Regions from separate parts of the Thermanaeromonas toyohensis ToBE genome, predicted to be linked through region 3. Evidence: riboswitches for the same ligand, from Rfam matches in the RefSeq annotation. Region 3 holds a riboswitch; each other region holds the start of a gene.

Region 1 (4,047 bases), 1.4 Mb from region 3:
GGAAGCCTTGGAACGCCTCCGTCAAGGAGCAGGGACCCAATTCGATCCTCAGGTAGTGGAGGTAGCCCAGGTACTCGTAGAGAATAAGGGATGAGGTGGAGAAATTGAAGCGCCTGGCCCGCAAAATGGCTGTTAATATTACTGGTTGGATATTTTTTGTTTTATTTTTTATCTATTGGGCCATACGTTTTATCCTAGGGCCCCAGGGCCAGGGGATCCCCCTTATCCTTTCTGGCCAGGGGTGGGTATTCCTTATAGGCTTCTTGCTGGTAATAGGTGTGGGGGTTTACCGGCTTTGCTGCAACTTTTTATCCCCTCTAGAGGCTATGCTCCCTATAACCCGCAAGATAGCTGCTGGTGACCTAGAACAGCGCATCGAGGTAGAGAGGGATGATGAGCTGGGGATTTTAGCCAAACACCTTAATGATATGGTGGACCGCCTCCGTAACAACATCCGGGAGATTTCGGGTGAAAGGAATAAAATTAAGGCTATATTAGCTAGTCTTACGGATGCCGTAGTGGCAGTGGACCAGGTGGGCCGGGTGATGTTTGTGAACCCTGCAGCAGAAGAGATGCTTAAGAAAAGAGAGGACGAGGTGGTGCGCAAGTATCTTCTGGAGGTGATCCGTAACCATGAGATGGATAGCCTCGCCAAGGATATTTTGGATAAAGGGGAGACACGGGAGGCTGAACTTCGTTTATTTCCAACCTCTTCCCGGGTATTTAAAGTCCACGGTGCTCCCATAACTACTGAACAGGGCAGGATAGTAGGGGCAGTTCTTTCCATCCGGGATATTACGGAACTGAGGCGTTTGGAACAGATGCGCACTGAATTTGTGGCCAATGTATCCCACGAGCTTAGAACCCCCTTGACTTCTATCCGGGGTTTTGTAGAGACCTTGCTAGAAGGGGCCCTGGAGGATGAGAAGATAAGCCGCCGCTTTTTAACCATCATAAATAGTGAGGCCCAGCGTTTGCAGCAGTTAATAGAGGATCTCCTCACCCTTTCCCGGCTTGAACACCAGAAACCAGAAAAGGTGGTTAAGGGAGCCTCTCTAAAGGAAACCTTAAGCCGGGTCCTGGAGGTGGTAGGGCCCCTGGCACAGGACAAAGGAGTGGAACTTAAAGTAGAACTTCCTCCCGACCTTCCCCTTTTGAAGTTCCCGGAAAACTTTCTAGAACAGGTTCTCCTTAACCTTTTAGATAACGGGATCAAATATACTCCGAGGGGTGGTTCGGTAACTGTAGCTGCAGAGCGGGAAGGATCTAAGATACGGGTGGAGGTGCGGGATACCGGCATAGGGATCCCGAAGGAAAGCTTGCCTCGGGTCTTTGAACGGTTTTACCGGGTGGATAAGGCCCGTTCCCGGGAACTTGGGGGTACAGGCTTGGGGTTATCTATTGTAAAGCATATGGTAGAATCCCATGGTGGGACGGTAGGAGTCCATAGTCAAGTAGGGCAAGGTAGTACCTTTTACTTTATACTCCCTATAGCCGAAGGGGAGGAAGGGGGTGAAGGAGTTACGAGAAGGTAAGGTAGTGGGGACTTTAGGAGGGTCCCGGGAGATAGTTTACCGTCGGGTGGTGGATGAGAAGGGTAGGGTTACTTTACCCACTGAAATGAGGCAGCAACTAGAGATCCGGGCGGGGGAAGAAGTAGAGTTTCTCCTCCGGGAGGACGGACAGTGGTATATCCGCAAGGGATTCCCCCAGCGGGCTTGCACTTTTTGCGGTTGTGAGGTGGATTTAATACAGGTTTGGGGGCAGACCCTCTGTCGCCGCTGCGCTAAAAAATATCTGTATCTTTTAGCCCGGGAGCTAGAACTGGATATTTTTGTGGGAAAGAGTGGGAATCTACCAGATTAAGGAGGATTTTGGCTAACGGCGTCGAACAAATTTACCACCACAAAAAAAATCTCGAAATAAGAGCTGCTTCAGGGTAAACCTGTCGAAAGGCAGGGGCACAAAGCCATGGGTCTAAGGCTTTTCCCTTTAAGGGGTTAGCTCCTCTAAAGGGAGGCTATGATCGCCAGGCTGCCAGCTCTTAAGGGGTATAAGTGACCCTGGCGAGCCTTGCTCTGAAGCAAGGTTATTTTGTTTTATTAAAAAGAATTTAAGAGAGGATGTCCTTAAGTGGACGCCTACGCCGTTAGCGCATTGCTTGAGGATTTGTTTAGACATTCGCGCCTCACTTACTACCATTGCCTGCATGTAGCCGTTACTGCTCGCCAGGTAGCCATGGAGCTTGGATTAGAGTACCAAGAAGTGGAGAAGATTTTTTTAGGCGCTCTATTTCACGATATCGGCAAACTCAAAATTCCCCGGGCTATATTACATAAGAAGGGTCAGCTTACCCCTGCGGAGTGGGAAAAGATGTATAAACACCCGGAGGAAGGGTGCCACCTTCTACCGGATACCTTTCCTTGGCAGCCTATTAAGGAAATAATCCTTTACCACCATGAAAGATGGGATGGTAGGGGTTATTATGGGCTATCCCGCACGAAGATACCCCTAGGAGCTAGGATAATAGCCCTGGCTGATGCCTTTGACGCCATGACCTCACGGCGGCCTTACCAAGAAGCCCGCGGCTTAAGCGCAGCCCTGCGGGAGCTAGAGGAATGTAGTGGTAGCCAATTTGATCCTCAAGTTGTAGAGGCCTTTTTTTCCCTTACTGCAGGGTTCCTTAAGGGCCGGCAGGTCTTAAGACCGGAAAAAATTAATCTGATCTTAAACGTAACAACACGGAAACTTAACAGTAATGAGTTATGATATCAATGAACAGCCCGCTAGCCCTTTACTACAAGCGTCCTCTGACCTCCTTTTTTATATAAACCTTAAGCTTAGCCCAGAGATTTCTCTGGGCGTTTTTTTACCTTGCCAAAACAAAAGCAAAGAAGGCCGCGATCTTGCGGCCTTCCTTTTAAAGAGCCCATAAGGACCTTAACACCGGCTAACACACATCCCTACAGAGCCCATACCAGCCTTTCGGCGGGTATAGACCCTTACGGAACCTATGCTAACCTTAGCTCGACAATTTAAAGTACCTGAGAAGCCGAACAAGGTCTCTCGATCTTGTTCGACCTCTAGCCTTTAAAGGTTGCCTGCGGCACCTTAAATTGTCTTAGCTCGACCAAGGATCATCCTTGCCGACCTGCCCCTAATCCTTCGGACTAGGGGCAAGCCTTGACGGACTTATCCTTGATCTTCCCGCCAGCCGGTACCGAGCCTTTTTGACCCGGTACCGACCTTTGGCCGGAGATGGCCGAGCCCTTGCGGACCCGGCCATCTCCTGGGCTCGGCCCTTATGGACCCTGACGCTATTATTATTACCCGGAGCATAGGATAATATTTATTCTAAAGCAAAATCTCTTTGCTAAATTTTTGTTAAACAGAAGGACAAGGTATTGTCTTTGCGCTATACTTGTAGATAGAAAATCGCATTTAAAAGTAAAGGAGCGGAAAAAGATGTATTGCGAGGCCGATCTTCATACCCACACTATAGCCAGCGGCCACGCTTATAGCACAGTTAAGGAGCTTGCGGAAGCAGCCCAGGCCAAGGGGTTAAAAATGATAGCCATCACCGATCACGGCCTGGCTATGCCCGGAGGACCCCATGAATATTATTTCCACAATTTAATTTCGTTACCCCGTAAAATAGGGGAAGTAGAGATATTAAGGGGGGTAGAGGCTAATATTATCGATGAAGAAGGCCACTTGGATATACCGGAAAACCTTTTAGAAAAGCTCGATATAGTGCTCGCTGGCTTTCATGTAGCTACAGGCTTTGATGGCCGTTCCCAAGAAGAATACACCCGTGCAGCTTTGGCTGTCTTGGCCAATCCCCACGTACATGTTCTGGTCCATCCAGGGAATCCGGATTTTCCCTTGGATCTGGAGGCTATCGCCCAGGCCGCAGCAGCTAACCGTAAGGCCCTAGAATTTAACAATAATTCCTTTTTCTATAGTCGCCCGGGGAGCCTACCCCGTTGCCAACTCTTGGCCCAGTTAGCTAAGAAATATAAGGCTCCTGTAGTATTATCTAGCGAT
Region 2 (4,047 bases), 980 kb from region 3:
ATCCAGAACACTTTCCATCCGGTGGGTTAAGGTAGCCATTTTCTCAAAGCCCATGGAGGCAGAAGAACCCTTTAAAGTATGGGCTATACGAAAGATCTTGTTTAATAGCTCGCGGTTGCTAGGTTCCTGCTCCAAAAGGACTATGGCTTCATCGAGCTGTTGGAGCTGCTCCTCGGCCTCATCCAAGAAAAGGCTTAAATACTGGGACATATTGAATCCATTCATACTTCAGCCACCCCAGGGGCAAACTCTTGTTTGAGCTCTTCCTGCTCTTTCTCTTGCAAAACGCGGTCTAGGTCGAGGAGGATGATAAGCTTATCTTCCCACTTACCCACACCTTTAAGGTAAGCCACATCTACCCCTTTAATAATAGGAGGAGGAGGTTCAATGTTTTCCTCTGGCAGACGCAACACTTCATTTACGGCATCTACAATCATCCCTACCGTCATGCCTCCTACTTCCACCACCATAATGCGGGTATTATTGGTAGCTTCCACCGAAGGTAAACCAAAACGTTTATGTAAATCTATCACTGGGATAATGCGGCCACGTAAATTTATAACCCCCTCTATAAAATCAGGAGTACGGGGAACTTCAGTGATGGGCTGGAGGCGGATTATTTCGTGGACGTGGTTTATATCTACCCCATAAGTCTCTCCTGCTAACTGAAATACTACTAGCTGGACCATATCGACACGCTCCTTAAAGTGAATTCTCCCTCAAAGAATAATATTTTTCCATATCCCCTCCAAAACCCTGCTAAATGACATCCCTAATATCGAAAAAGTAACGCAGAATAACGCCTATTAATGAACATACTATACTTGGGTGAAAAGAAGCTATGGCTACTAAGGTATATTGCCGGGTAGCTAACTGTGTTCATTGGGACAGCAACAGGTGCACAGCCCAAGAGATCACTATAGCTGTAGAAGGTACGCCTAGTAATGCCTCGGCCATTAGCGACCGCGAGACAGAATGTGAAACCTTTAAAAAACGGGATTAACCTTACTTATAGAATACATTTATAACTTAAATTGGCCTACAGCTTCCTCCAGGGCACGGGCAGCTTGGGCCAACTTGGTAGCCGCCTCACTTATCCTTTCTACAGAAGCCGTCTGCTCCTCCGCAGCCGCAGAAACCTCTTCCGTCCCGGCCGCTGTCTCTTCTGTACCCGCAGCCAGGCTCTCGGCAGCTTCCTTGATGCGACCCGCACCTAGGGCCATCTCTTCAGCTTTTTCTGCCACATCTCGGATACGGGCTAAAAGGTCTCCTACAGCCTGATCGATAGCCCTGAAAGCCTCCCCGCAGCGTTGCATAACTTCGGTCCCCTTTTCCACATCCTGGACTCCTTCTTTCATCCCGGCCACTACCCGACCTGTTTCCTTTTGTATCTCCTTTATGAGGCCCACTATCTGATCACTAGCCTGGGCGGACTGCTCGGCTAACTTCCTTACCTCATCAGCTACCACGGCGAAACCGCGACCCTGCTCCCCTGCCCTGGCCGCTTCAATAGCCGCATTCAGGGCTAAAAGATTGGTCTGTTCGGCGATGCCAGAGATGACCCCTACAATTTGACCTATCTGTTGGGACCGTTCTCCTAATGTTTCCACCACCTGGGCCAGGGCCTCCATGCGCTGGGAAATGGCCTCCATCTGCTGGTTAGCTTCTTCCACCGTACGAGCACCTTCAGATGTCTTCTCCGCCACCAACTGGGAGGCCCGGGCCATATCTTCAGCTTGCTGATGTACCCTTTCTACCCGCGCAGCTTGAGCTTCTATAGCTGTGGCCGTTTGGGTGACCTGCTGGGCTTGGTGTTCAGCACCCCGGGCCATCTCCTGGGCCGTTAAAGCTACCTGCCGGGCGGATTCTCCTAATTCCTGAGACATTTGGGCTAAATCCTGGCTTAAGCCTGCCACTTCCCCTGCCATCTCCCTAACCCGCCCAATAAGTTGGCGCAAACTCTGTCCCATAACACTAAAGGCCTGGCTTAACTGTCCTAGCTCATCCCGGGATCTTACTTTTATCTCGGCTGCCGTTAAATCTCCCGCTGCAATTCGCTTAGCATAGGCTACAAGATTAGCTATAGGACGTCCCACCATACGGCTAAATATCAAGGCCACCAGCATTCCTAATATAAAGGCTAAACTTAAGCCCGAATATAGAGTGCTTTTAGCATAGGTCAGTGCCCATTCCAGCTCTGACTTGGCGTTTTCACGCTGAAGCGTCATCTCTTTTTGAACATGGCTACCGATATTGTTAATATTATCCACCGCTGCCCCCATCTGAAAGCTTAAGATGGGCAAAGCAAGCATCCGGTCCTGCTGGCTAGCTTTTAAAATGTTTCCTTTAAAGGTCTCCGTAAAGCTTTTAGCAGCCATGGCCATGGCGGACACAAAGCCCTGGGTCTGGCTGTCTAGCTGTTGGCCTTCCAATTCTTCTTTAGCTTTATTGAAACGTTGGAGAGCTTCCTCAAAGCTTAAAGCATGGGTCTGGGATCCATTAATTATGTAATCGGTTGCGCGCCTATAACCTTCCCAGATAGATAAGGACATGGTAGTAAAAAGCTGGTCTTGCTTCTGGAGGAGTAAAACTTTCCGGGCAGCATGTTCAATACGTTGAAGATTTATATCCACAATCACTACCACAGCCACAAAAACAGCTATAACTAAAAGGAAACCCCCCATGATTTTGGCACCTAGCTTTACGGCACCAAAGTTAAAAATACCCACCGGGAGGGAAAAGGCTCGTTTTTTGCCCTCCCCCCTCCGAAATCTGGGAAACCGCATACCCCGTACCTCCTGCCCCTTAAGTTCTGCAAATTTAAAGGGCTACTCCTATTTTAATGGGTAGCCCCGTTCCACCCACGGCAGCTGGCTGTCATAGCCAGAAACATCTGGCCTTAGACCCTATAGCTTTGCGCCCCCACCTTTCGATGGGTTTGCCCTTGTCGGGGCATCTTATGCACTTTATCTTCCATTATTCGCCTTAATTATACTCTACAGGCCTTACCTCGACAAGATATTTTTTCCAATTTACTTCCCTTTATGCTGGATATAGAAATTCAGAATGCCTTCCAACCACGGGGCCTCTATACGTTCAAAGCGATAATATTCCTGAATATAGCGTAAGGCTTCTTGTAAAGTTTTTACCCCCATCTTCTCTTCCATCTTTAACCAATAAACCGTCCCTTGACGGTAAGTCACCTGGCGATAATCCTTTTCGGAAGTAAAACTTTTAAGCTCTCGATTTAATGCCTCTGAAAGTTCCTCTAAATTTAAGGTTTCCCCTGCTTCAGCTATTATGTCCTCCTTAAGTTGCCTATATAAAACGGGATCGTGTACCCGATAGTAAAGGAGAGTACTATATTCCGCCAGCCCTTCATCTATCCACGATGAAGAAATAGTATCATTGCCTACCAAATTATACCACCACTGGTGAGCAACCTCATGTACAATAACCGGAGGAGTATAACCTTTACGGGTGCTTAAAAAAACTAGTCCTGGGTACTCCATCCCCGAAAGGCCCTCCAAGGGTACCTCAACGAGGTTTAAGTAAGAGTAGGGGTAAGGGCCCCAGTACTCCTTAAAAAAAGCGAAGGCCCCCATCGCTATATCCAAGGTAGAAGTGGGGAGCTGATTGCGAAAGGCCAGGGTTATTAAAGTTTGGTCTATTTGAGCGTATGCTTGCTTCCAGCCTGGCGCAAGGACAAAGGCAAACTCGCGAATGGGTTTTTCGCTCATAAAAGTCCATAAGACTCGCTCTCCTCTTTGCTCCCCTCCAGTAGTTCGCCCGCTGGCCCTAACCATTAAGGAAGGTGGTAATTCCAGCTCTACATTATAATAGGCGGAATCGGCAAAATAAGGATCACCCCAAGCTATTCCCTCCGCCATACCGCGCCAAGCTCCTTTTTCCCGGGGGCTTAAGATAGGATACCATCCTGAAACCATAAAAGTATCCTCCCACACACCTAAACGAGCCGGACGCTGGGGTAAATAAGTAGTAAAAGATATTTCCACTTTTAAAGTCTCTCCAGAAGCCAAGGGTCGG
Region 3 (4,047 bases):
TACTCCATGTTATTTAAAAACCGGGTGAGGGGAGGATACTCAAAGGGGAGCTTCTTGACGTACTCTCTAAGGACCTGAATAGATGCTGGAATACCAGGATACTTCCGTTCAAGCAACAATTTGACTAAAGGGCCGATGGTGCTTCCTGTGTACTTCTCTTTAAGCTGGTTGAGGGCCAGAAATAGCTCTTCTATCTGAGATGATATCCTCTTTAGGAGGGGAAGACCGTTCCTTAGGAGAGCGAACTTCTCTCCAGCGATTATAGTTGAAGCGTGGACGTTGCCCTTGATCACTACAGAATCCTGGGCTTTGATACTGGCTCCAGAAACCGTGCCCTCTATGACGGCGCTTTCTCCCGCTTCGACCCGCATCCCCTCTAGTACATTACCCTTGACTATAATATCGCCTGCAAATATGATGTGACCAGAGGACTTATCGACGTCTTCATCGTGATGCAATACATTAATGATCTTTATCTCCATTCCTCTAGGTATATGGATGGCTACCGGCCTACCTGGTTTGGCAGCTACAACTTCTAATCCTTCCTTTGTTAATGTAGTGCCCTCCCCAGCTTTCAAGGCTACATCTTGGGGTTCGGGGGGAAGGATTATATTTCCTTTTAGATCCCGGCCAGGTTTTCCAGGTTGAGCAGGATGCTTGCGGGCGAGAACCTGGCCTGGTACGGCAGAAGTATAAACAAAACGCTGGAGCAAGTCTACTTTCTCTTCCGTAGAGCCCTCTATCTTTATTTTTTCCTCTAAACTGAAAAGGAGTTCAATTTTGGCATCTTGACCAGGTTCTGGAGGGGTACCTCTAGCTATAATTACTTCTTTCTCTTCTGGGTTGACAAACAGGCTCCTTATAGTTTCCCAATCGATACCATGTACGACACCTAGTTGTCTCAGTTTATCGGTTAATTCACCCAACGTTACCGGTGATAGAACTTCCTCAATAGGTATTCCTTCTAACCTTAAGATTCGGGCCGGAGGGGAATCTTTAAGAACATATCTGATACGGCGATAGGGTTTTAATTTTAATATCGCCACCATGTTATCCGGAGTTACTTCTAGAGACCAGCTCCCTTCACTCTCTTCTGTCAAGGTAGTAACCACCACATGGTCGTGGACAGTAACAGGGATGGGCTGGTTAATCTCGAGATATTCCCGCTCGTTTACTTGTAGTTTTACTCCCGGCCCCAGGACAACAACAGGATAAGGGCCGTCAGGGGGATGGTGTACTAGAAGCTTTCCCCCTTGCAAAGCCGCATATACCGAAAGATTATCATAATAAGTGTTCATAGAATCTTTTACCCCTCCTGGCCGTCTTTAGCCGGCTGGGCCAAAAACAAAACACCAGGAGCACCCGCCTTGCACCTGGTGTGGTCGCTTTAAGGCCCCCACCGGCAACCCGGCTGCCATAGCCCTTAAAAGCCTTAGGCCCGTGGCTTTGCGCCCCCGCCTTTCGGCGGGTTTGCCCTTAAACGGTAGGTTATAAGACCCCATGATGTTTAAGTAAGCTCTCGACAGGCTCTTCTATTTAGAAGATAGCATAGTTATTGCTTGCTAATCAAGCATAATTCTACCTTAGAGTAAAGCTCCCTCTAGGATCGTCAGGCTATTTAGGGATTGGCGTCTCTAGCAGATAATCTCTGGAGAAGGCTTTCCAAAATAGTATCCCTGGCAAAGGTTTACTCCGAATCTCTTGAGTATATTACAGGCTTCTCCTGTCTCCACCCATTCAGCAATGGGTTCTATAGCTAGGCTACGCAAAAGCGCTGCAATATGTTCGACTATCAATTTACATCTGGCACTCCGTGTAATATCTCTTATCAAGGAGCCTTCTATCTTTACAAAGTAACAGTCAAACTGACGTAGGTAGAGGAAGGAAGAAAAGCCGCTGCCAAAATCGTCTAAAGCGAGCCTCATGCCTGCATTCTGCAAATGGGTAGCAAATATGTGCACCCTGCTGACATCCCTTATAGCCTGTCTTTCGGTTAACTCAGCCACTAGCCTGTCTGGTCTGATTTTATGAGACTTAAGCAGGGATAACAGTTTAGGTACAAGGTCTTCGCGCTCAACCTCCTGCAGGGCAAAGTTGACAAAGATCAAATATTCGGTATCTGTCTGGGTAACTTTCCAAAGGGCTTTTTCTAAGCACCTCTCCGTGAGGCTGTGTATAATATTTATGTCTTCGGCAAGTTCCGCAAAGGCTGCTGCCGGGAATATGCGGCCTTGATACTGGATTCTGGCTAGCACCTCGTAGCCTATGATATTTCCAGTTTCTATATCCACAATGGGTTGAAAATAAGGGATTACTCCTTCCGGTTTCTGGATAGCTTCCCTTAAGATAAGGCTTTTTTCGTGAAGCAACGTCAGATCTGTTGTTCCTGCATTTACATCTAGTATTACCGTCCGATTCTTTCCTAAGCGCTTAGCTTTTAGAGTAGCCATCTCCGCAGCGGCTAAGAGGTCGTTGGCAGCCGTCCCATGTAGAGGGTAGCAAGATATACCGATGCTCACCGTGACCCCAAACTCTTCCTCGATAGGTCGTTGCTGCTCTACAATTTGCCGAAAACTTTCAGCCATAGATAGAATCTCAGGGGTGTCTCTGCCTAGGACTATTACTCCAAAAGAATTACTCCCTGTCCTTGCCAATATACTCCCAACAGGAGCAAAGACTTCCTTCAAAACCTCAGCTACTACTCGTAGAACAGCATCACCTACTGCATATCCATAAAGATCATTGATTACCTTCAAGTCATCTACATCAGCCCAAATAAGAATGAGATTTTCTTTGTGATGTTTGGCGTATTCTAGGGCCGTATCCAATTCTCTTTGAAAGTGTTCGCGGCTTAGAAGGCCGGTCAAGGGGTCTGTTTCGGAAAAGATTTTTAACATCTTTAGCGCCTCATCGTGATATCCTAAAGATACACATCCTAGTTCTAGCATGGCCCCTACAAGGAGGTCCTTTATGTCCTGCCCGTTTCCTAACGAACGATGAGTACGAATATAGTCGTTAATAAAGGTATCGGCTAAAGCTATCAATTCCCGCAATACTTGCTCATTGGGTATCTCCTGGGTATACAAGAGACGTCCAATGTCTACAGCCTGTTGACAGGCATCCAGAAAGCAGGAAATATCACGTACGGACTGGTGGATTTTCTCAAGCAAAACCCTGAGGTTCGAACTCAATTCGGGATTTAAAGGGGTACCTTCATATTTTCCTTGAATTATACCTAAAAGTTCAGCGAGGAAATTCTTAGAAAGCATAAATTTGTACCTACAAACCTCACTTTCCACCTTCAAGTTTATTTTCATCGGCACAAACTACTTTATTTTTACCCTCCCTTTTAGCCCTGTACATAGCTTCGTCAGCACGGGCGATAAGCTCGTTTACAGATATAGCCCCTTTACCCTGGTATTCTACTGCACCTATACTTACAGTTATGGTAGTCTCAACCTCTGGGACTAAGGCGGTAGTGGCGATCTGGGTTCGTATCCTTTCTAAAGCGATCTGGGCTTTGTCTAGGTTTGTTCCTGGCAAAATAACCAGGAATTCTTCTCCACCGTAGCGGATGACTTTATCGCCGCCCCGCAAGCTTTTCTTTATAATTTTTGCTGCCGTACGCAGAGCTTCGTCGCCTACGTAGTGACCGTATCTATCATTTAATGCTTTAAAGTTGTCTAAATCTACCATGGCTATTACTAGAGGGGTATTTTTTTCTTGAGATTCCTTTAGTAGCTGATTGAGTAATGGATAAAGCGCTAGCCGGTTGTAAAGCCCTGTTAAGGGATCATGCTCAATACGGTCTTTAAGCTGGAGAAGAAATGTATCTATGACTACAAGGATCTGAGCCAGAAATTCCGTAGCCCTGTCGATGTAGATCCATTGGATAGAATCGCTATCCCGGCGGATACCCATAATCTCGCGCAAGGCTCTAGTGTGAATATCTAGGATATTCGCTGCTTGTACATGATTATCGTCGAGCTCGTGGGTAAGATCCTGGTAGGCTTCCAGAAGGACCCCTTCTGTCCCTCCTTCACAAAC

The links. A riboswitch is a leader RNA that binds a small molecule or an ion and turns the genes downstream of it on or off. The one in region 3 is predicted to bind cyclic di-GMP.
Region 1: another riboswitch for cyclic di-GMP. It lies ahead of B9A14_RS00070 (HD-GYP domain-containing protein); the one in region 3 lies ahead of B9A14_RS10055 (FapA family protein).
Region 2: another riboswitch for cyclic di-GMP. It lies ahead of B9A14_RS04680 (methyl-accepting chemotaxis protein); the one in region 3 lies ahead of B9A14_RS10055 (FapA family protein).

What each region holds. Positions count from the first base shown of each region.
Region 1 is NZ_LT838272.1:13,086-17,132, forward strand. Features, by position in the region: gene B9A14_RS00055 (HD-GYP domain-containing protein) at 1-94, shown strand, start outside; gene pnpS (two-component system histidine kinase PnpS) at 126-1,535, shown strand; gene B9A14_RS00065 (AbrB/MazE/SpoVT family DNA-binding domain-containing protein) at 1,513-1,866, shown strand; cyclic di-GMP riboswitch class I at 1,929-2,042, shown strand; gene B9A14_RS00070 (HD-GYP domain-containing protein) at 2,134-2,769, shown strand; gene B9A14_RS00075 (phosphatase) at 3,466-4,047, shown strand, end outside.
Region 2 is NZ_LT838272.1:962,296-966,342, reverse strand. Features, by position in the region: gene B9A14_RS04695 (chemotaxis protein CheA) at 1-225, opposite strand, end outside; gene B9A14_RS04690 (chemotaxis protein CheW) at 222-689, opposite strand; gene B9A14_RS04685 (DUF1540 domain-containing protein) at 842-1,003, shown strand; gene B9A14_RS04680 (methyl-accepting chemotaxis protein) at 1,023-2,786, opposite strand; cyclic di-GMP riboswitch class I at 2,863-2,953, opposite strand; gene B9A14_RS04675 (M1 family aminopeptidase) at 3,033-4,047, opposite strand, start outside.
Region 3 is NZ_LT838272.1:1,944,142-1,948,188, forward strand. Features, by position in the region: gene B9A14_RS10055 (FapA family protein) at 1-1,298, opposite strand, end outside; cyclic di-GMP riboswitch class I at 1,399-1,485, opposite strand; gene B9A14_RS10060 (bifunctional diguanylate cyclase/phosphodiesterase) at 1,635-3,317, opposite strand; gene B9A14_RS10065 (GGDEF domain-containing protein) at 3,289-4,047, opposite strand, start outside.